Regions from separate parts of the Suipraeoptans intestinalis genome, predicted to be linked through region 2. Evidence: predicted binding sites of a transcription regulator. Region 2 holds the regulator's gene; each other region holds the start of a gene.

Region 1 (6,016 bases), on a different contig from region 2:
CCGGAAGGTAAGATCAAGACGATGGTAAAGGCCAACAATGCGACGGCAACATCGGAGCAAAAGGCAAGAGTGACAGCCGAAGAAGCCAAGACAGGTGTGCATGTTGTGGACACCATTGCATATGAGGGGCTTGTAGGTGGAAAAGATTACACTGTAAGCGGAACTCTGATGGAAGTGAAGGCAGGTCAGCCGGTAGGAACTGTGGATACGGTGGAAGCTACAAAGACAGCCGATCAGAGTGGCAGCGGCAGCTGGGAGCTGGATTTTGGCACAAGGCAGGATCTGAAACCGGGAAGCTCTTATGTAGTGTTTGAACGGGTAAAATCAGTAGAACCACTGATTGATAAAGATGGGGATGGTATTTCGGATCAGCCGGATGAGCATACCCATGAAAATCCGGAAGACAAGGCACAGACCTTTACGGTGAAGCCGGAGGAACCGGGTGGAGAAGAACCAAAATATGAAAATCCTGACGGAAAGATCCGCACGACGGTGCAGGCAGGTGACGCTGTGGCAAGCGAGAATGCAGCGGCGGAAGCAAAAGCATCAGAGGATGGTATTGCGGTTACAGATACGATCCATTACACCGGGCTGGTAGGAGGAAAAGCTTACAAGGTAACCGGTAAGCTGAATCTGATAGAAGACGGAAAAGTCGTAAAAACAGTGACGACAGCCACGGCAGAATTTACGGCGGAGCAAAGCGGCAGCGGCAGTTGGACGTTAGACTTTGGAAAAGTCAAAGGACTGGAAGAAGGAAAAACCTATGTGGTATATGAAAGTGCAAAATCTGTGGAGAAGCTGGTAGATACCGATTATGATAATGAACCGGATGCTCCTCACAGCCGTGTGCACGAAGATCCAACGGACAAGGCGCAGACAGTCAACGTGAAACCGGACACACCGCAGCCGGATGAGGAGAACGGAAAGATTCTGACTACGGTGAAAGCAAACAACTCTGTAGGAAGCGCGGATAAGTCGGCAAAAGTCAGCAAAGAAGAAGCCGGACAGGGCGTAAAGCTTGTAGACACCATATACTACGAAGGTCTGAAAGGCGGCAAAGTGTATAAAGTCACCGGAAAGCTGAACCAGATCAAAGATGGAAAAGTAGTTCAGACCGTGGCGGAAGCGACGGCAGAGTTTACGGCAGATCCTAACGGAAAAGGCAGCTGGGAACTGGATTTCGGAACGGTGACAGGACTGAAAGCAGGAGAAACCTATGTGGTATTTGAGCGAGCAGTTTCTGTGGAAAAGCTGATCGATACAGACGGAGACGGAGTTTTGGATAAAGAAGATGTGCATACGCACGAAGATCCAAAGGATAAGGCACAGACCGTTGAGGTCATCGGGGCTTCGGCAGGAAAAGTGAAAGGAAGTCCGAAAACCGGAGATTCCAGCCAGAGTATGCCGTATATCCTGATGATGCTTTCTGTAGCAGCTTTCGGAACCCTGTTCTTTGAAAAAAGACGCAGGATCAAAAGGTAACGCTAAAAAGACAGAGGCTAAAAAGGCGTATAACAAATAACCAATAAAAGACAGCGGGAGATTTCCTTGGAGAAGTTTCTCTGCAGAAAAAAGAGAGATCTTATCTGCAGGGAACCAGGGGAGCTTCCGCTGTTTTTCATATAAACCAGAAATCATTTCCGCTGAGAGATTTTGGAGGAGTGAAAATAACTTCAACGCAGATGGTTAATAAAATAACAAAATAAAAACGTAAAATAAAATAGTTAAAAAATATACAAAAATACTTTTCAGAGGCGGCAGGAAGGCGTATAATAAGATCAGTAAAAAAGAACGGAACGGATTCTAAAGGAGGTGCAAAGGATGGAGCAGGGAAAACTGATCGTGGAACGGCCCTACAAAAAAGTGTATCGTCTGGATAAGAGTATCGTCAAGATATTCGACAGGACGCATCCCAAGTCCCATGTGTTTAATGAAGCACTGAAGATGGCGCGGGTGGAAGAGACCGGTCTTGCCATTCCGAAGCTTCAGAAGGTGGAGCATGTGGATGGACAGTGGGCGATCTTCATTGAGTACAAGGAAGGGAAAACGCTGGAAGAGATGATGCGTGTGGATCCGGCAAACATGGACAAGTACATGGAGGATTTTGTAGATCTGCAATTAGAGATCCACGGAAAAGAGGCCTATCTTTTGGAAAATGGCAGGGACAAACTGGCCAGGGAGATCCAGAGCACCAAAGAACTGGATGCGACCACCAGATACGATCTTTTGACGCGCCTGGAGAGCATGCCAAGACATAGCAAGCTATGCCACGGAGACTTTAATCCCAGCAATGTGATCGTAGGGAAAAATGGAAAACTTACTGCGATCGACTGGGCCCATGCCGTCACGGGAAACGGAGGCGCAGACGCAGCCATGACCTATCTCCTGTTTGCCCTGGAAGACCAGGAGATGGCAAAGCTTTACATGAAGTGCTACTGTAGAAAGAGCGATACGGCAATGCAGTATGTGCAGCAATGGCTTCCGTTGGTAGCGGCGGCACAGTTGGGGAAAAAGGGAGCTTTGAAAAAAGAGTTTCTGATGAACTGGATTGATATTATGGATTATCAGTAAAAAATCACTGTCACTGGCTAAGCAAAACCGGTGGCAGTGATTTTTTCATTTGGAAAAGAGGTGCTTCACGAAAGGGCGTACGAAAAGTGCCTCCAGATGACAGCCCCCATCAAACAACAGGAAAGATCAGGAAAGAGAGACGGAAGAGGCAATTGTAGAAGTGATTTCTAAAAAGCGGTCAATATCACTTCGTCCGTGGCAATGTAAAGGAGAAACACGAAGAGCACCCTCCAACCCCAATGTCTCTATGATCCGCTGTGAATAAGGACTGCTTTTCAGACGCTCAAAGATAGTTACGCCATGTTCCAGATACAGTTGAGAGCAGAGAGAATAGTCGAGCCCTTTAATTCCCATGGCAATGATCAGATCCTTGGCAGTCAGATCCTCTGTATCGACATAGACCTCCACATTTGGAATGTGGCGTAATCCCGGAGTTTTTTCGGTGCCTTCCAACATTCGGTAAAGAAGAGCACGTTCCTGCATATGGATGCGGTGCATTCCTTTTACGAAAAGTGTTCGTCGGTCTGTCGGAACTGAAGTGTTCTCAGAGAGGAAGCTATCAGATCCAATGTCGCACACATAATCGATGACCGCTGTCATCGCAGCAAAATTTCCCGGTGTGGGAGTTCCAAGAGCCCACACATTAGCAGGCTTATGGATTAGCTTGCGATGAGGAAGACTTGCAACACGATCAGAGACATAGGCAAATCCGCAGCCCCTCACACCAAAAAATTTGTAGGGGGCAATATTGGCTACGTCTACCTTCCAGTCTGCTACATCAATAGGAGCATGCGGAGCATGCTGTACAGCATCGGACACGATATAAATATCCGGATTGATTTCTCTGGCACGTCTGGAAATTTCTTTAATATCCATTACATTTCCGGAAATATTAGAAGCTGCCATGATGCTTAAAAGACAGGTGTTCTCGTCTACATGGCTTAAAATGGTATCGACATCCAGCCCTCCGGTAATCCGATTGGCAGGTACTACCCGAAATTCTCTGTGAGTGCGGGCACAGTAATATTCAACGGCATCATGAGCAGAGGGATGCTCTAAAGCAGAAGTAACAGCATTGGTTCCCCAGTCGATTCCTTCCAGGATCGTGCCGACGGCATGAAACATGGTTTGAGAAGCAGATAATTCCGTGATTAAAGCTCCATCCTTTGCGCCGAATACAGTTTCTAAAATGTCCTGTGTACCACATGTTATATAAGAGGACAATTCAAATCCTCGACCACGTACTCTTTCAGGGCAATCAGGAAAGGCCTCTGCCTCTGCCTTTCTTTCAACAGCTTTTTTCAGGCGTAAAGATCCTCCTGAATTTTCAAAAAAAAGGCGGTTTCCATGTTCCGGATCTGCGTCTGCATGGAAAAACTTTTCCTTTAAATGGGCTTGATATTCATCCGAAAATAACTTTCCGTGTTTTTCGTTCATTGATTTTTCCTCCTTTACACGAATGTATCTATCTATTTCATCATAACACAGGGAGAAAAAGTTGAGAAATGAATAATTTGATTGTATAATATTAATAAAATTTATATTTGGAGGTGCAAGATGAATTTGGCGGAAATAGAAACATTCTTGATGATTGTGGAAACAAAAAATATTACGAAAACGGCAGAGACTCTCTTCGTGTCCCAGCCGACAGTCAGTCATCGATTAAAACTTCTGGAAGAGGAACTGGGCGTCAGCCTTTTAATCAGAAAAAAAGGGTATAAACAGGTAGAACTGACTACCTACGGAGAGGAATTTGTGCCCATTGCAGAACGGTGGCTGTATCTCTGGCAGGAAACACAGTCTTTGAAAGAGAAACAGGAAAAATATTACCTGACAGTGGGCTGCACAGATACCCTAAATAGTGCCATGATGTATGATTTATACAGAGAAATGCTGGACGAAGCGGACCGGATGACAAATTTACGGATCAAAACCCACTATTCTTCCGAGATCTATCACTATCTGGAAAAACACGAGATAGATATTGGATTTGTACACCATTATCTTCACTATAAGAATATTCTTGCAGAACCGCTGCTGAGCGAAGAGATGTATATCATTCAGTCGGAGCAGCCGGAGATTGAGAAAGAGGAGATCCATACAGACGAGTTGAACAAAGAGAGGGAGATCTATTTGAGTTGGGAGACTGATTATCAGATCTGGCACAACCAGTGGATTACAAAGGGAGAGAGACCAAGAATGCAGGTGGATACATTTGAATTGTTGTTTCACTTACTGTCAGGAAAAGGCATGTGGGCCATTGCGCCCTCAACGGTAGTGGAGCGGATTCAGAAACTGAAGCAGATCCATGTGAGTAAAATTGCAAATGAAATACGGCCGCCTAGAAGAGTGACCTATAAGGTTACACATAAGCATATGAGCGAGGCGACATTAAAAGCGGTGCAAATGCTTGACAAGCGGATGGAGCTTTATTTAAAGAAAAAGGGATGGAAGACAGATAAATAAAAAATGTTAATATATTATAGATAAATAATTTATTTTTAGAATAAAACAGGATGTGCTATACTCAAGTCAGAAATTGAGATCGAAGAATACTTCCGAAAGAGGAGGAAGAGGGATGGAAGCAAAATTTTTAATTGTGGGAGATTGTGCCATATCCGTCCAACTGGGAGAAGAAATCAGCCTGGAAGTGAATCAGAAGGTAAGGCAGCTCTTTTTGAGACTGACAGAAAAGCCGATAGAAGGAATCCTAGAGATGGTGCCTACTTACGCGGGACTGACGATCCATTACAACCCGGTTCAAATTCGTTTCGGGGAGTTGAAAGCACTGGTGGGGGAAAGGCTCTCCGGTGTGGAAAATATCAGGACAGTGGTTCAGATGGTGAAAGAAATCCCCATTTGCTACGATAAAGAATTTGCGTTAGATCTGGAAGAGTGTGCGGCAATGGAAGATATGACAGAAGAGGAGTTCATCCAGGTTCATTCGGGGGAAGAATATTATTGCTATATGTTGGGATTTGCTCCGGAGCACCCGTATATGGCAAGATTTGGACGACCTTTTCATTTTAAAAGAAGAGAAAGTCCTCGTGTAAGAATACCGGGCCATTCCGTGGTAGCTGCTCAGAATTTGTCAAACATGATTCCCTTTGACCAGCCGTGCGGCTGGAATGTGATCGGAGCGACCCCGGTAGCCTTGTGTGATTACAGAAGAAAAGATCCTTTTTTAATTCATGCAGGAGACTGGGTGAAATATATTCCGGTGAGCCGCAGAGAATATGAGAAAATAAAAGAACAGGACTGCAAGGGAAACTACCGGGTCAGAACCTATGAAAAAAGGATGGTGTAGGAATGGGCATACGGGTGGAAAGTCCGGGGATCCAGACGACGGTGCAGGATGAAGGACGATTTGGATATCAGCAGTTTGGAGTATCGCCGGCAGGTCCTATGGACAGAAGAGCATTTCATATTGCAAACATTCTGGCAG
Region 2 (6,016 bases):
GATATCCCTGCAGAGGATTTCCCCCGCATACTGCTTCCCGGGAAAGAGAAAGAGACCTGGCTTTTCCACCTGAAAGGTGACGGTTACCTGCGCTTTTAATGCTTCTCCGTAGATCTTTCCGGTGGAGACGCAAACGCCGGAAGGCACATCCACCGCCCAGACTTCTTTTTTCAGGGCGTTTAGACGCCGGATCAGCTCCTGATCCCGGGGCGACAGTTCCCTGGAAAGACCCACGCCAAACATAGCGTCCACCAGCAGATCGCCGTCCTCCTCCCGGTATTCTTTCTCCATCCGGCATCCCCTCTCCAACAGGCGCTGCATCTCCCAGAAAAAAAGCGGACTGCCCTTTTTTTGATCGCCTGTGACCACCACCGTCACGTCCACATTCCGCTCCTTCAGGATCCTGGCAATAGCAAGGCCGTCTCCTCCATTGTTGCCTGTTCCGCATAAAACACAGACCTTGGACAAATCCGTCTTTCTTTTCAGCAGCGCCTCCACAAAAGCAAAGGCCGCCCGCTCCATCAAAGTCTCCGCCGGGATCCCTTTTTGTGAGATGGTGTATGCGTCCGCCTGTTTCATCTGCTCTTTTGTCAGCAGCATTCTCACCGGCTCTTCCCCTCCTTCATAAAAAAGGACGTGTAACAGCAAGACTGTCCTCCCCACACTCTTTTTGTTACACGTCTGTATGTATCGTTATTTGCGATGTTCTTCCTTGTATCTGCTGATATTATAAGACAACTGCATCAGACTTTCTGACAGATGCACGTTTTCCACAATGATATGATCCGGAAGATTCAGATCTGTGTGGGCAAAATTCCAGATCGCCCTGACTCCGTTTTCCACCAGACGGTCTGCAACTTCAAGCGCCTTATCTTTTGGAATCGTCAAAACGGCGATCTCCACCTCGTTATTCTTCACGAAAGAATTGATCTCATCCATCATGCGGATGGGAACTCCTCGGATCGTCACTCCCTCCAGTCTGGGATTTACATCGAAGATCCCTTTCAGGATAAACCCTCTGCTCTCAAAAGCGGCGTAATTGGCCAGCGCCTGTCCCAGATTTCCTGCTCCGATGATGATGATGTTATGATCCTGCTCCAGACCCAGGATCTTTCCGATTTCCGTGTAAAGATATTTGACATTGTAGCCGTATCCCTGCTGTCCGAATCCGCCGAAATTGTTCAGGTCCTGACGGATCTGGGATGCCGTCACTTTCATGCGCTTGCTCAGGTCATTTGAGGAGATCCTTTCCATTCCATTTTCCAAAAGTTCTCCCAAATAACGGTAATATCTTGGCAGCCTGCGGATCACAGCCTGTGAAATTTCTCTTTCTTCCACTATTTTGTCCTCCCATAGGTTTTGTCGCTATCATTTTGTCATTATTATATAGAATTCCATTGTCAAAGTCAAACTTTTTGGGTTGTATTTTCTCCGGTATCCGTTATAATAAAATAGCTGTTTTACCGTGAAATCTCACAGCAGAAACGAGGGATATCCATGCTTTTGGCATGTCATCAGATTACCAAATCCTTCGGGGAACAACGTATTCTCTCCGAAGGTTCTTTCCACATAGAAGACCATGAAAAGGCCGCCCTTGTAGGACCCAACGGAGCCGGAAAGTCTACTCTTTTAAAAATCCTGACCGGAGAGATCGCTGCCGATTCCGGAAGCGTTATCCTTGCGAAGGGAAAAACTCTGGGCTATCTGTCCCAGCATCAGGCCATGGAAAGCCGGGCTACCATCTATCAGGAAGTGCGCCTGGCCAAAGCTCATATTTTTCAACTGGAAGAAACGATCCGGACGGTGGAGCAGGAATTAAAGCACCTTTCCGGCAGCGCTTTGCAGGATCGTCTGGAGCATTACCACCGTCTGGTAGAGTCCTTTGAACGCCAGAACGGCTACGCCTGTGAAAGCGAGATCACCGGGGTCCTGAAGGGACTGGGCTTTTCAGAAGAAGAATTTGAAAAACCGGTAGCCTCCCTGTCGGGTGGGCAGAAGACCCGCGTAGCCCTTGGTAAGCTGCTTTTGTCCAAACCGGATCTTCTTCTTCTGGATGAGCCCACCAACCATCTGGATCTGGATTCCGTGGTATGGCTGGAATCCTACCTGAGCGGCTGTCCCGGCGCCGTCCTGATCGTCTCCCATGACCGGTATTTTCTGAATCGGACCGTCTCTAAGATCATTGATCTGGATCACGGCTCCCTTTCTGTCTATTCCGGCAACTATGACCTGTACGCCGCAAAAAAAAGAGACCGGATCGAAGCCCGAAAAAAGGAGTATCTGAAGCAGCAGCAGGAAATCAAACACCAGGAAGCCGTGATTGAAAAACTGCGTTCCTTTAACCGGGAAAAATCCATCAAGCGGGCAGAAAGCCGGGAAAAACTGCTGGAAAGGATCACCCCTCTTGAAAAGCCTGCAGACCCTTCTGCTTCCATGCATCTAAAGCTGGAGCCTTCCATCCTCAGTGGAAACGACGTGCTGACAGTTTCCGGACTGACCAAGGCCTATCCCTCTCAGCCTCTGTTTGCTGATGTGGATTTTCAGATAAAGAGAGGGGAACATGTCGCCGTCATAGGCGGAAACGGAACAGGAAAAACCACTCTTCTGAAGATTTTAAACCGGGTCGTAAAAGCAGACCGGGGAGAATTCCTTCTGGGATCCCAGGTAAAGATCGGCTACTATGACCAGGAGCATCATGTACTTCACATGGACAAGACTGTATTTGAAGAGATATCCGACGCCTATCCTTCCCTTACCGGGACAAAGATCCGCAACGTGCTGGCTGCCTTTCTGTTTACCGGCGACGATGTGTTCAAACAGATCTCCGCTCTCAGCGGCGGGGAAAGAGGACGGGTATCCCTGGCCAAGCTGATGCTCTCCGAGGCAAACTTCCTCATTCTGGACGAGCCTACCAACCACCTGGACATCACCTCCAAGGAGATTCTGGAGCAGGCCCTCAACGATTATACCGGCACCCTTCTGTTTGTTTCCCATGACCGGTATTTTATCAATCAGACGGCTTCCCGCATTCTGGAGCTTTCTGACGGCAGTTTCCATAATTATCTAGGAAATTACGATTACTATCTGGAGAAAAAGGCGCAGCAGAGCTCTGCTTTGGAGCAGTCCTCTTCTTCCGCTTCTTCCTCCCCCGCCTCTTCTTCCGGATCCCGTCTGTCCTGGCAGGAACAAAAAGAGCTGCAGGCCAGGGAACGAAAGCGTCAGAACGATCTGCAAAAGACAGAGACGGCTATCATGGAGCTGGAGGCTCGCTGCGAGGAGATCGACCACCTTATGACGCTGGAAGAGAATTTTACCAACTCTGTTTTGTGTCAGGAATTGGCGACGGAACATGCCTCTTTGCAGGAGCAGCTGGAAGCCCTTTACGTCCGATGGGAGGAACTGGAAGAAGCTTCCCTCTGATTTTTAAAACCCCCTTTTTACAGCCTGACTGGAAGCTTCCGTCAGATCCAAGCTATAAAAAGGGGGTTTTATTTTCTGTGTTTCATTTTATTTCGGCCGGCTGATGTCCCTTTGGTCATCCGAAGGAGCGCCTACAAAAGCCCCTCCAGTGTCCGTTTTACTTCCCGGATAAACCCTTCACTGTCCAGCACCGTCACATCCTCCAAAGACGTAATCAGTGCCAGATCCTTTGTCATTTTTCCCTTTTCAATGGTGGATAAGGTGGCTTCCTCCAGCTTTTTTGCAAACTCCATCAGTCTTTTGTTTCCATCCAGTTCTCCTCTTTTTCGCAAAGCGCCTGTCCACGCAAAGATCGTCGCCACCGAATTCGTAGATGTCTGTTCGCCTGCCAGATGTTTGTAGTAGTGGCGCTGTACGGTTCCATGGGCTGCCTCATATTCGTAGCAGCCGTCGGGAGACACCAAAACGGAGGTCATCATTGCCAGGGATCCAAATGCGGAAGAGATCATATCGCTCATCACATCGCCGTCATAATTTTTGCAGGCCCAGATATATCCGCCTTCTGACTTCATCACTCTTGCCACCGCATCATCGATCAGCGTATAAAAATAGGTGATCTTCTCTTTCTCAAACCGTTCCTTGTATTCCGCATCGAATATTTCCTGAAAAATATCTTTAAATGTGTGATCGTACTTTTTAGAAATGGTATCCTTGGTGGAAAACCAGAGGTCCTGTCTAGTGTCCAGGGCGTAGGTAAAGCAGCTTCTTGCAAAGCTTTCAATGGACTTGCGGCAGTTGTGCATTCCCTGCAGGATACCTTCTCCTGCAAATTCATGGATCACTTCCCGCATCTGGCTTCCGTCCTTTGCCGTGTAGACCAGCTCTGCTTTTCCTGCTGCCGGAATCTTCATTTCCACACCTTTATAGACGTCCCCATAAGCATGACGGGCAATGGTAATGGGCTGTTTCCAGTTTTTCACGCAGGGTTCAATCCCTTTTACCACAATGGGCGCCCGGAAGACCGTACCGTCCAACATCGCACGGATCGTTCCATTGGGGCTTCTCCACATCTCCTTCAGTCCGTACTCTTCTACTCTGGCTGCATTCGGTGTGATGGTGGCGCATTTTACTGCCACCCGGTGCTTTTTCGTGGCCAGGGCAGATGCCTCTGTAACCTTGTCGTCTGTCTCATCTCTATGTGCCAGTCCCAGATCGTAATATTCCGTATTCAATTCCAAAAAGGGATGAAGCAGATGTTCCTTGATCATCTCCCACAGAATCCTTGTCATCTCATCTCCGTCCATCTCTACGATCGGCTGGTTCATTTTTATCTTTTCCATTTGCTTTCTCCTTCTGTCTGTATCCGGTTTGCATTGCCGCTAGCGGCCGGACTGATCCGGCGTCTCTTCTTCCTTCTCCCATTTCATATCCAGATGCTCCATGGCATGAAGAACGTGTGCATTGGCCAGTTTTTCCGCCCGGTCTGCCTCTTTTTGCTTAACTGCCTCCAGGATTTCTTTGTGTTCCTGGATGGATTTTTCTGCCCGGTCCGTCTCCTTCACAGATCTGGTCCTTGCCATCTGTACATACCGATGAAAATCCGTCAGAACGTGCCGCATGATCCTGCTGTCGGAAGCTTCGTACAGGATCTGATGGAATCTGCCGTCCAGGTGGGAAACCTGGGAGGCCTGGCTTCCTTCTTTCTTTTTCAGATGAAATTCCGAAAGCATCACGATTTCTTCCAGCTCCTCTATCTGTTTCTCCGTAATATGAAAGGTTGCCCATCTGGTGCACATCCCCTCCAAAAGAGATCTGATCTGGTAAATGTCCGCCACGTCTTTTGGGGAGATCCCTATCACAAAGGCTCCTTTGTTGGGAACGATCTCCACCAGTCCTTCCAGTTCCAATTGCCTTAACGCCTCTCTTACCGGCGTTCTGCTGACTCCCAGTTCTTCTCCGATGGTAATCTCCCGCAGTTCATCCTTTTCCTGGTACTGTCCCGTCAGGATCCTCTCTCGCAGCTGCTGAAATACCTTCCCTCTCAAAGAATGATCTTGATACTCTTCCATGACATACTCCTTTATCTGATCTTTGTTGTTTTTACTGGGTTATACTTCCTGAACCGATTCCCCCGGACTCTTCCACCCGTTCTTTCTGCAAAGTTCTTCGATCACTTCCACCAGTTCCCCGTCTGTCAGAACCGTCACTCTTCCTTCCTCGTACTCTTTATCCACCCACTCTTTTACGGCGCATACCAGGGGACTGCTTTTGTCCACATGCACCTCCCTGGGCAACCGGAAATAGCAGTTGATCCAGTGCGCGATCCCTGCCAGTCCCGAAGTGTTGGAAACAGCTACCAGAGGCGGACGATTCAAAAATTTGTCCGTATCAAATACGTTGTAGATCTCTTCATTTTTCAGCAGGCCGTCCGCATGGATCCCCGCTCTTGTCACATTAAAATTCCGGCCCACGAAAGGTGTTCTGGAAGGTACCCGGTACCCGATCTCCTTCTCATAATAATCTGCCAGCTCCGAGATGACTGTCGTATCCATGCCATCCAGCGTCCCTCTGATCTGTGCGTACTCAAACACCATTG
Region 3 (6,016 bases), on a different contig from region 2:
GGCTCTGCTTTGGAAATCCTGAAAAGAGATGTCGGATCTTCCGCTGACAGTCTCACAAAATTCGTCAAACATATGGGGGATTGCCCAAATGGAGTACATCTGCACATGTTCGCCTTTGTCATATTCTGCGTATGCGCAGACAGATCCCATAAATCCGACCAATGCGTGGCTGGGCTGCACTTCTACAAGAGTATTGTTGACTTCTCCGGTGATAGAACCCTTTCGAGTATAACTCAGCTCAAACAGAAGGGAGTGGATGTTTTCCTTTTGGCCTTGTCTGCGAATACGCTGGCGGACATGGTGATATGCAGCGCCGGGCATATGGAAAGTACCCGCGCGGAAAGATGTCCGAGGCTTCATATCGAAAAGGTGTGCAAATCATTTGTATCATCCTTTCAATAAGAGGTGTTTTCAGAAGACGAGCAAGTTTCGTTCCTTAGAAGGTACAAGTTTATTGCAGTTAGAAATTTCTAACCGGTCAAGCGCATTTTTCTTCAGAGAGATCTCCCCGGCATCCGTCAGGGAGCAAAAAATCACCTTCTGCGGGCGGAAAAAATAAATCTGACGGCGCATGCTGATTCTGTCAGTTTTACTGATGATTTTTTTGCCTGAAAGTTAGTTAAATATAATCTATATGACTATCGTTTGGAGGAAATCAAAATGAAGAAAACCATAATGCTTACCTTGTGCTTTCCCTGGCCGCCTGTGCCACATCCAAAAAGGATACACAGAAATCGAAGGATACCGTTGTTGTAACGGACATGAAGGGAAAGGTGACGATTCCCGCCGACCCACAGCGTATCGTTGACGTAGCAGGTCTGACAGAGGAGTTGCTTCTTCTGAATATGAACGTAATTGCTTCGGCAAATACCAGTATGTTTGACGGGGTATCCGTCCCGGATCATTTGAAACAGATTTTCGACGAAAAGAAGATGGAGGTGGTTGGCAATTACTCCGGCGCTTTGTCAACGGGAGATCTGAATCTGGAAAAAATCGCAGAATTAAAACCGGATCTTATTATCATGAATGTCCGGCATGATAAGGTCTATGAGCAGCTCAAAAGCATAACTCCTACGGTTATGATCGAGGACGATGTAAGCTATGTGAATTGGCGCGGCCGCTTTCAGCAGCTAGGTCAGTGGTTCAACAAAAAAAGGATGTGGAAAAATGGCTTGCTGACTATGATGCCAGAGCTTCCGAGTTTGCGGCAAAAATCAAGGAAGGCGTGGGGAATGAAACGTTTACCGTGATAGAGGCCAACTCCATTCATTTTGATTCCTACTACATCTATCGCACCGGCGGTTCCGGGAGAAGGATGGTTGCAACAGAATGCAACATTTTATGGCGTATTGCAGCGGATTTGATCTGTTCAAGAAAAAACGGCTGTGAGAAAACAGAACGTCGATAAGAGACAGAAGGTTCAGGCGGGGATTTTTCCCCGCCTTTGGCATGTCTGTGAGTCAGTCGGCAGCCCGGCGTTTATGACCTGTCCTCCGAAAACAGCTTCTTTAGCTGTCTGATGAACAATTTTTCCCGGGAATTCATCGTATAGGCAGAATGGTGCAGGAGGAAAGCGCTCATTCCGCCGGGCGCATGGATGATGGGAAGTTCCACACAGTCTTTGCTGTAGGTATCTGCATATCGTTTCATCATAACCGTAACGTACATGCTTCGGGTGATCGCATCCAGCAGGCTTCCGCGATCAAAGACGTACAAAATTTTATGATCGTCTTTGAAGCCAAGGATCTGGAGCCACTCGTCAAATTTAAAATTCTCATACATAATAAATTTATAATTCGGAATGTCGGAAAACAGGATCTCACGCTTTCGTGCCAAAGGATGTCTTTTTGAGGCAAGAAGAATGAGCGGCCGGTTTAAAGCAATGGGAATCAGCTTTAAATTGTGTCTTTCCGCAAACTGGTGGTAAGCGTGGCTGACCTGATCGAAACAGTAAAACAGCGACATCCGATACCGCTGCTCTATCACATCCCGCATCGTCTGTATCAGGCCGGTTTCTTTAAACTGATCCTCATGAGTAATGGAGGGATTTTTCTTTTTAAAATCCAAAAAACAGTTCATGAAATCGAAAGAATAGGTACAGGAGATGGAAATGTTTTTCTTGTCTGTAAAGAGGAACGGGATGTTCTTTATGGTTTCCAGTTCTACCAGGATCTTTTGGGCGGACTTTATGAAAAGTTCGCCCTCTTTTGTCAGATGAACTCCTGTTTTTTTGCGTTGAAACACTGAAAATCCCAGTTCCTGCTCCAGATTTTTGATACTGACGCTCAGGTTAGGCTGAGAGATCTGCAGGATTTGTGCGGCTTTGTTGATCGAGCCGCATTCGGATATTGCAATGACATATTCAAAGTATTTGCTGTCCATAGTTGTCACCACCCAGGAAAGAAGACCGACAGTTTCTGGGGTTATTATATGACAATTCATATAACTTATCAAGGATTCGTATATATCAGAGAGCAGATTTAATGCTATGCTCTACACAACAAAAGTTGTTAACAACGTAACAATGTAACAAGATCATTTTATTTCATGTAGGAGGGATTGACTATGACAGAGAATAAGCAACCGGCAAGCGCACTATCTTCGCCAAGATTTTGTAACATGGGAACATTTATGAGGATGCAGAAAGTGGATTCGGCAGAAGGACTTGATTTCGTAATTGCAGGAGCTCCTTTTGATACGGCAAGCTCTTTCCGATCCGGCTCACGCTTTGGCCCCAATGCGATCCGTAACATTTCTGCCATGATGAAACCAAACAACGTGATCATGCAGGTAAACATTATGGACAGCTTAAAGGGAGGAGACATGGGAGACTTTAATGTGACGCCCGGCTACATCCACCCGACGTATGCGGCGATAGAAGCCGGAGTGGCGGAGATATTAAAAGCAGATGCCTGTCCCATCATATTGGGGGGAGATCATTCCATTACCCTGGCAGAGCTGCGCGCCGTAGCGAAAAAACATGGTCCGGTGGCGCTGCTCCACTTTGATTCGCATTCCGACCTGTGTGATGAAGTATTCGGGGAAAAGTACAACCACGGAACGCCCTTTAGAAGAGCACTGGAGGAAGGGCTGATTGATCCGGCCCACTCTGTTCAGATCGGAATGAGAGGTTCCCTTTACGACCCAAATGAGCACAAAATGGCGGCAGAGTTGGGCATGAAGCTGATCCCGGCACATAAAGTACGGGAAATGGGGATGCCGGCGTTGATTCAGACAGCGCTGGAGCGGATCGGAGATACTCCCTGCTTCCTCACCTTTGATATCGATTTTGTAGATCCTGCTTATGCGCCTGGAACGGGAACGCCGGAAGTGGGCGGATTTACGTCATTGGAGGCGCTTGAGCTGGTAAGAAGCATGAAGGATCTGAATTTTGTGGGATTTGACTTGGTGGAAGTGCTTCCTGCTTATGACCACGGAGAGATCACATCGTACCTTGCGGCAAATCTTGTGTTTGAGTATCTTTCCATTCTTGCTTTAAAAAAGAAGGGATAGAGCAGGGAGGGAACCTATGGAGAGCGATAAGAACAATGTAAATTTAAACAACAATGCGGTGCTGGATCAGCTTACATTGTCAGATAGCCAGAAAAGACAGGGCGCGGTGAAAGCAGTTATTTTTACCCTGATCGCAGTATTTATCTTTTTTGTTCCCGTTACCATAAAGGGAACGACGGACGTAGTGTTTGGGATTGTGTATAAAAGCATCAAATCCAACCTGGGTCTTCTGGGATCCTGGCTGGGCGGGATCATAATTATGGGCAATGCCCTTGCCAGCATCTATGGGAAGTATCTGTGCAAGCGGAAGGATTCATTCCTGTACAGGTATTATGCGGAAGATTCCGTGATACATCCTTTGTTTTACCTGTTTGGCGGAGTCTGTACATTGATCCTTCTGCTGCATTTCACAGTTCCATCCTTTACGGGACCTGCCTGTATTACAAGTCCGGATATCGGGGAAACGGTTTATTCCATTGCCATGGACGTTGCGCTGATCATACCGGTAAGCGGGATCTTCATGCCGTTTTTGCTGAATTACGGGATCGTGGATTTTATAGGCAGTCTGCTGGAGCCGCTGATGCGACCGGTTTTTAAAACGCCGGGAAGGAGCGCGGTAAATGCCATTGCATCCTTTGTCAGCTCTGCATCGGTGGGAGTTCTGATCACCAGCAAGCTCTATAAAAGCGGCGTCTATACGAAAAAGGAAGCGGCGTTGATCGCCACCGGATTCAGCGCCGTCAGTGTGGGATTCGCATATAAGGTGATTGAAACGGCCGGATTATCGGACTACTTTTTACCGATCTACTTTATCGCAATGCTGATCACGCTGATCATCAGCTTCTTTATGTGCAGGATTCCGCCCTTGTCCAGAAAGCAATCGGTTTACCTGGATGGACATGAACAGACTCGGGAAGAGATCCAGGCGGAAAAAATTCCTGTGAAATCTGTTGTCAGGATCGGCGGCGCCCGGGCCATCAAGAAGGCGGCTACTGCGCCGAATTTCTTTCGAGAGATCAGATCCAGTCTTTTAGACAGCTGTTTTGTTCTGCCGAAAGTCATTTCCCTGCTGACGGCAGCCGGTATTGTGGCTATGATCATAGCAACCTATACGCCGGTATTTCACTGGATCGGAAAGCTGTTTGAACCGTTGCTGGTGCTATTGGGAGTGCCGGATGCGGCGCAGATCGCGCCGTCCCTCCCGGTTGGGATTGCCGAAATGTTTCTGCCGGTTCTTCTGATCGCCGACAAAGTGGGACGGCTGTCACTGGAAGCGCGGTATATGGTTGTAACAGTGTCCATGGTGCAGATCATATTCTTTTCTGAAACGATCGTTGTGATGCTGTCAACCAAGATTCCGGTCACATTAAAGGAACTGGTGATTTGTTTCTTTGAAAGGACAGTGCTGGCGATTCCCATCAGCGCACTATTTATGCATCTTTTATTTTAGAAGCTTCAAAATGATTTTTACGCCAGTGGGCCTTGATCCACTGGCGTATTGTCTGTGCTGCAAAAAAGAGATTGATTTTACGGTTCCATACAGAGCTGCTGCAATATCAATGATAGTTTTCTATGTTCCAAAGGACGGGTGTATAGATAGATTAATATAAAAATTGACAGACCGAATGAATAAGCTGTTTCACAGCAGTATCAGTCAGTTCAGGATTTAATTTATTCAAATCGGAAGTGCCGATAATGATGATCGTATAGGCTTCTGAAAATAGAAGAAAATCATTGATAGATTTGGTGGTTGCCAGTTTACGCATCATAAATGTGGCAGTTTCTTCTATTTTTTCATTTCGGTTATCAAGAAGTCCGTATTTTTTTTGCAGGATATTGTAATCATCCTGGGTAAGGCATCTGTAAATGTTATTGTATGAAATTGTATCAAATAAAAATTGTTCAAAAACTTCCATGGGAATTCCGGTTGGATATTCTTTGGACAGTGCCAAGAACTGTTCCCTTGTTTCGTATTTTCTCTTCTTTATAAGCCAAATGATAAACGCATCTTTGCTCTTGAAAAAATGATAGAAAGTCCCTGTGCCAATTCCGACGGAAGAGGCAATATCAACGATCTTTAATTTTTTATATCCAAATTTTTTTAGAAGAATATATCCTTCCTTATAGAACTTTTCTAGTAAAATATCTCTTTCTTCTTTTGTGAAATTAGCCGGCATCTGTTCACCTCCAATCGAGAAATTATACCCATATTTTAGCAAGTACATGAGAGGAAGTCAATGAACTAAAATGTATTTTAATTCATTGACTTTGCTTCCGGACGGTGCTATAATCAGTCCAATGAATGAAATAGATAAAATATTCACTGAAGAAAGAGGTGGAAACGTGATTGAGTTCAGGGATTTCTGTTTCACTTATGAGGGAGAAATAAATCCGGCTTTGAAAGGGATAAATTTACAGATAACGACGGGTGAGTGCGTTGTCCTTACAGGGCTGAGTGGATGTGGGAAAACTACATTGCTGAGAGTTATAAATGGACTTTGTC
Region 4 (6,016 bases), on a different contig from region 2:
TCCGAACCGGACCATAGCCGTTGCAGATATGGATACCTTCCTCCAAAGCCTCCTGGATCTCTTCCTCGGAAGCAGGCATCTCCTCCCGGCTTTCCAGACAATACATCCGAACTTCTCCCTGGGAAAGCCGCGCTGCCGCCCTCGCCGCATCCACCGCTACATTGCCTCCGCCGATCACAATGGTATTGCCCGACAGATCTACCACATCTCCCCGGTTGATCCGTTTCAGACAATCAATTCCCGTGAAAACACCTTCTGCCTCTTCTCCCAAAATCCCAAGCTTTCTGCCTCCGCTGGCCCCGATGGCTACATAAAAGCCCCGATAGCCTTCCTGACGCAACTGCGTCAGAGTCACGTCCTTTCCTACCTCTACGCCCATTCTGAATTCCACGCCCAGCTCCCGGATGATCTGGATCTCGGCTTCCACCACCGCTTTTTCCAGTCGGAAGCCGGGAATCCCCAGGGTCAGCATCCCTCCCGGTTTTTCCTCTTTTTCAAAGATGGTTACCTGATATCCGTCCAGCGCCAGAAAATACGCACAGCTAAGACCTGCCGGCCCGGATCCGATCACGGCGATCTTCTTATCGCTGTAATCGTGCCTCTTTTCGGGGATCTTCCGCGTGGCAGGATCCAGCTCCAGCTGCGCCACGTATTTCTTGATCTCGTCGATCGCTACCGGACTGTCCACCTCGCCCCTGGTACAGGCCTGCTCACACCTGCGGTTGCAGATCCTGCCGCAGACTGCCGGCAAAGGATTTTCCAGCCGGATCAGCTCCAGCGCTTCCTGGTATCTGCCCTGTGCCGCCAGTTTGATATACCCCTGTACCCCAATGTGAGCCGGACAGTTGGTCTTACAGGGAGCCGTCCCGGAATCCACCACGTTTTCCCGGTTGGTGCGGTACTCCTCGTTCCATTTATCCTCTTCCCACACCTCGTCTCTCGGCGTGATCCTGGTGGTGATGTCCGTTACCACCGGTGTGGAGGAGCAGAGCTTTTGTCCCAGCTTTAATGCATTCACCGGGCAGTTTTCCACGCATCGTCCGCAAGCGACACATTTTTCCCGGTCCACCACCGCCCTGTAGTTGGAGCGGATCATGTCTACATTTTTAAACATGGTCGCCGTCCGCATGGAAAGGCATCCGCAGCCGCAGCAATTGCAGATAGCATGGGTATGCCCCGGTCCGTCGGTATTAGGGATCTCATGCATCAGTCCGTTTTCTTCCGCCCGCTTCAGGATCGCAAAGGCTTCCTCTCTGGTGATCTGCCTGCCTCTTCCTGTGCGGATGTAATACTCCGCCGCATGTCCCATCTGGATGCACATATCCTCTTTTAAATGTCCGCAGCCCTCTCCCATCACCTCCCGGTCTGTCCGGCAGGAGCAGTTGGATACGGAAAACAGATCATTCTCATTGAGGTATTTGGAGATTTCTTCATATCCTGCCTTCCGGCTTTCCCCGTCAATGGCAGATTCGATCGGAATGACACGCATCAGTCCCACTCCCACCGGAAAGGCTCCGGAGCTTAAGGGCCCCCGTACCCTTCCGTAGGCTTCCATCGCATAGGCCACAATGGGATATTTTTCAATATTATCCATATTGTTGACGATCATCTCCATGGTGCCCGGAATCCAGGTTTCTGTCCAAAACAGATCCACGCCTTCCACCCGGTTTACAAAACAGGCTCCGTAAACTGCCAGCTTCATCAGCTGCTCGTGGCAGTAGTCCTCGCTTTTTCCCAGCTTCTTCGCCACCTCCGCCGCCGAATGCTTTTCATAGGAGCCCAGACACAGCCCCACCTCTGCCATCTCGCTGGTGACGCCTGCCTCCAGGATCACATACTCCGGGTCATCCCACTGCAGGGAACCTTTTCCTCCCGGCCGGACATTTGGCTTTTTTCGTCCCATCATATTGGCAAGCCGCATCACCTGTTCATCGTATCTGCATACATATCCCGGCGGAAAAATCATTTTTGTCGTTTGACTTCCCATTCCTCTTTTCCTCCTCTTTCTCTGGTGTTTTCGATCACCACTTCTTTCTTATGCTTTCGCCTTCTTTACCTGTCCTCGCAGCCAGTTTAGCCACTCTTCCAGTCCCTCTCCCGTCCTGGCGGAAATCGGAATCACCTGAATATCAGGATTCAGATCTCCGGCTCTTTTTTTACAGGCTTCCAGATCAAAATCAAAATAAGGCGCCACGTCCATTTTGTTGACCAGAAGCACGTCGCAGATGGAAAACATCAACGGGTATTTCAACGGCTTGTCGTCCCCCTCCGGCACACTTAAGATCATGGCGTTTTTTGTGGCGCCTGTATCAAATTCCGCCGGGCACACCAGATTTCCTACATTTTCCAGCACCACCAGATCCAGTTCCTCCGTTCCCAGAGCCTCTATGCCCTGTCTGGTCATCTCTGCATCCAGATGGCACATGCCCCCGGTATGCAGCTGTATCACTTTGGCTCCTGTCTGCTGGATGGTCCGTGCATCCACATCGGAATCAATGTCCGCCTCCATTACGCCGATCTTCATTTCTTCCCGCAGTGCCTGGATCGTGCGGGTCAGAGTCGTGGTTTTTCCGGATCCCGGAGAAGACATCAGATTCAGCAGAAACGTCTTCTGTTCCTTCATCTCCTTCCGCAAAAGCTCCGCCCTTTCGTCGTTTTTCTGAAAAATACTTTCCTTGACTTCCAATACTTTAAATTTTTCCATAAAAACCCTCCGTGTATTTTCTGATTCAACCAGAAGTCCATCTTTTTTATTACAAAAATCATACCTTTTCGTTAAACTATTGTCAAGATTTTTTGTCTATTTTTAGGTGTTTTTTCTATCTTTCTATTGTATTTTTGTAATAACTGTCCTATAATGAATTCATACTATATATTTTTGGTTGAACCACAAGCCAGTATTTGGAGGATGTAGATGGAATTTAAAAAAATCGTATCGCCCACCTTGAAAGAAATTTTTATCGAACACATACAGACCATGATCCTGTCCGGCGAGATCCGGGTGGGGGATCCTCTTCCCCCGGAACGCACCATCTCCCAGCAGATGGGGATCAGCCGCTCTGTAGTCAATTCCGGGATCATAGAACTGGAGCGGATGGGATTTTTAGAGGTGCGCCCCCGGGTCGGCACCTTCGTTGCCGACTACCGGAGAAAGGGAACCCTGGAAACCTTAAAGGCTATTATGCGCTACAACAGAGGCCGTCTGCGGGAGGGAGAGATCCGTTCCATCCTGCAGGTCAGAGATTCCTTGGATCGTCTGGCTATTTCCTGCCTGATCCAGGACAACCCTGACTATGACCTTTCTATTTTGAAAGAAAAAGCCGAAGCCATCGGAAGCGCCCCCACCGGCTCTGCCGCTGCCTTGGCCGCCTTTGAATTTCAGCATGAACTGGCCATTGCTTCCGGCAATTCCCTTTTGCCTTTAATCTTCCGTTCCTTCTACTCTTCTATTCTCTCCCTCTGGGAACGCTTCTGTGATCTTCACGGAATTCAAAAGCTTTATGCCGTCAGCATTACCTTGTATGAGTATATTGAACGCAAGGATATCGAAGGCGCCAACGCGTGGCTCCTTCTTTGCACCCAGGACGTGATACACGGCAGCAGCCGGATCTATTATTAAAAACCATCGCACAATCATTTGGAGGTATCCTATGCAGCTCAAAACCATTCTGCCTGCTTCCCGCCTAAAAGGCTCTGTGGTCGTTCCCGGCGACAAATCCATTACCCACCGCGCCCTTCTGCTGGGGGCGATCTCCTCCGGAACTACCCGAATCTTCTCCTTTTCCGGAGGAAAAGACTGTCTTTCCACCTTAAACTGTCTGAAACAGCTTGGCATTGACATTCGCCTTTCCCCCGGAAGCGACCCGCATCTGACGATCCAGGGGAAAGGCCCGGACGGTCTTGCTGCGCCTGCTTCTATACTGGATGCCGGCAACAGCGGTACCACTTTACGGCTTTTATCCGGCATTCTTTCCGGGCAGGCTTTTCCTTCCCGGATCACCGGAGACGCCTCCTTAAAACGCCGTCCCATGGACAGGATCCTGCTCCCGCTACGCCGGATGGGCGCAGAGATCTCCTCTTTGGATGGCAGCGGCAAAGCGCCCCTTTCCATCCGCCCCTCTGCCCTGACAGGGATCCGTTATACGCTTCCGGTTGCCTCTGCGCAGGTGAAGTCTGCCGTTTTACTGGCAGGGCTCTACGCAAAGGGAAAAACCTCCATCTGCGAGTCTATTCCTGCAAGAGACCATACAGAACGGATGCTGTCTGCTTTTGGCGGAAATATTTCCACAAAAAAAGGACCCAAGGGCGGTCTGATCACCACGCTTGTGCCTTCTGTTCCTTTGCTTGGCCGGGACGTTCCCGTTCCCGGAGATATTTCTTCTGCCGCCTACTGGATCGGCGCCGCCCTGCTGCTGCCCGATTCCCGCCTTTTCCTTCCCCGGGTGGGAATCAATCCCACACGTACCGGATTTCTCACCGTCTGCCGGCGGATGGGGGGCGATCTGACCTTTTCCCGGACGCAGACCTTCCTGGGGGAGCCCTGCGCCGATCTTCTGATCCGTCATTCCCTCCTGAAAGGAACGGTAGTTTCTCCGGAAGAGATCCCTTCTCTCATTGACGAGCTTCCCATGCTTGCCGTTCTCGCCGCTTTTGCCCGGGGCGAAACCATCCTTCGGGGGATCGGAGAACTTCGGTTTAAGGAGTCCAACCGGATCCTTTCCATCGTTTCCAACCTGCGCGCTATGGGAATTTCGGTGTCCTTTACGGAAGAAGAGATCTGTATCTACGGAAAACAGTGCCCATCCGGCGCCGCTTTTTCCTCCTACAAAGATCATCGGATCGCCATGGCCTTTGCCATTGCCGCTCTTGCCGCCGCAACCCCCTCCACTTTGGATGACTGGGAATGCTGCAGCATTTCCTATCCCGGCTTCTTCCGGGAAATCGAACGGTTACAGGATCTGTAAGCTTTGTTGCTTTCTTTTGTCTTTTTAACCCAGTTTGCCTTCGTCCATCCACCCGGCCAGCTCTTTGGCTCCATAGGTAAGATAGCTGGAGGCTCCCGCCCGAAATACCGCTACCGCCATTTCGCACAGGATCTTTTCCTCATCGATCCACCCCTGTCTGGCCGCCGCCTTTACCATGGCATATTCTCCGCTGACGCTGTAGGCCGCCACCGGAAGGTGGGTGGCCTCTTTTACTCTGGTCAGTACGTCCAGATAAGTCATGGCCGGTTTTACCATCAGGATATCCGCCCCTTCCTCCTCGTCCAAAAGAGCCTCCTTCAAGCCCTCCCGCAGATTATGATAATCCATCTGATATCCTCTCCTGTCTCCGAAGGCGGGCGCCGAGCCTGCCGCCTCCCGGAAGGGAGCATAAAAACCGGACGCATATTTCACCGCATAGGACATAATAGGAATTTCCGTAAATCCCTGTCTGTCCAAAGCTCCCCGGATACTTCTGACACGCCCGTCCATCATATCTGATGGCGCTACCATGTCCGCTCCCGCCTCTGCATGGGACAGAGCCACTTTTTCCAGGACTTTCAGGGTGCTGTCATTGTCTACCCTATCGCCCTGCAGCATACCGCAGTGCCCATGGGATGTGTACTCGCACAGGCAGACATCTGTAATGAAATATAGACCGGGAAATCGTTTTTTCCCTTCTCTTAACGCTTTCTGAATGATCCCATCGTCCGCATAGGCGCCGCTCCCACAAGCGTCCTTCTGACCCGGAATCCCAAACAGCATGACGGAAGAAACGCCTGCCCGCTCCACTTCCTCCAGCCCATAAGCCAGTCTGTCCACGCTGTATCGGTATTGTCCTTCCAGGGACGGGATCTGTTCTTCTATCCCCTCCCCTTCCTTTACAAACATCGGATAGATCAAAGAGGCCTTATCCACTCTGGTTTCCCTGACCATCCTTCTTATGATCTCATTGCTTCTTAATCTTCTCGGTCGTTTTTCCATTCTTCTGTCTGATCCTTTCCGTCAATTCCAGCAATCCGTCTACGGTCGCT

The links. The regulator Rex, encoded in region 2, represses fermentation and respiration genes when NADH is low (regulators of the CRP and FNR family bind a similar motif). The targets are predictions, from matches to a motif close to ATTGTTAANTANTTAACAAT.
Region 1: the regulator Rex is predicted to act here: its motif matches at 1,683-1,702, upstream of SOW26_RS04320 (phosphotransferase family protein).
Region 3: the regulator Rex is predicted to act here: its motif matches at 2,507-2,526, upstream of speB (agmatinase).
Region 4: the regulator Rex is predicted to act here: its motif matches at 2,772-2,791, upstream of hypB (hydrogenase nickel incorporation protein HypB).

The regions. Positions count from the first base shown of each region.
Region 1 is NZ_JAXFXH010000013.1:9,132-15,147, forward strand. It holds gene SOW26_RS04315 (VaFE repeat-containing surface-anchored protein) at 1-1,482, shown strand, start outside; gene SOW26_RS04320 (phosphotransferase family protein) at 1,822-2,571, shown strand; gene SOW26_RS04325 (aminotransferase class V-fold PLP-dependent enzyme) at 2,698-4,008, opposite strand; gene SOW26_RS04330 (LysR family transcriptional regulator) at 4,129-5,037, shown strand; gene SOW26_RS04335 (5-oxoprolinase subunit B family protein) at 5,150-5,878, shown strand; gene SOW26_RS04340 (5-oxoprolinase subunit C family protein) at 5,881-6,016, shown strand, end outside.
Region 2 is NZ_JAXFXH010000019.1:37,597-43,612, reverse strand. It holds gene SOW26_RS06050 (NAD(P)H-hydrate dehydratase) at 1-648, opposite strand, end outside; gene SOW26_RS06045 (redox-sensing transcriptional repressor Rex) at 694-1,338, opposite strand; gene SOW26_RS06040 (ABC-F family ATP-binding cassette domain-containing protein) at 1,498-3,420, shown strand; gene SOW26_RS06035 (NADP-dependent isocitrate dehydrogenase) at 3,552-4,760, opposite strand; gene SOW26_RS06030 (GntR family transcriptional regulator) at 4,800-5,489, opposite strand; gene SOW26_RS06025 (beta/alpha barrel domain-containing protein) at 5,529-6,016, opposite strand, start outside.
Region 3 is NZ_JAXFXH010000002.1:65,245-71,260, reverse strand. It holds gene SOW26_RS00430 (hypothetical protein) at 1-360, opposite strand, end outside; gene SOW26_RS00425 (ABC transporter substrate-binding protein) at 762-1,250, shown strand; gene SOW26_RS00420 (LysR family transcriptional regulator) at 1,480-2,382, opposite strand; gene speB (agmatinase) at 2,566-3,513, shown strand; gene SOW26_RS00410 (YjiH family protein) at 3,530-4,963, shown strand; gene SOW26_RS00405 (TetR/AcrR family transcriptional regulator) at 5,115-5,690, opposite strand; gene SOW26_RS00400 (ATP-binding cassette domain-containing protein) at 5,761-6,016, shown strand, end outside.
Region 4 is NZ_JAXFXH010000006.1:10,722-16,737, reverse strand. It holds gene SOW26_RS01960 (FAD-dependent oxidoreductase) at 1-1,987, opposite strand, end outside; gene hypB (hydrogenase nickel incorporation protein HypB) at 2,036-2,704, opposite strand; gene SOW26_RS01950 (FadR/GntR family transcriptional regulator) at 2,915-3,619, shown strand; gene aroA (3-phosphoshikimate 1-carboxyvinyltransferase) at 3,651-4,964, shown strand; gene hemB (porphobilinogen synthase) at 4,989-5,966, opposite strand; gene cobA (uroporphyrinogen-III C-methyltransferase) at 5,932-6,016, opposite strand, start outside.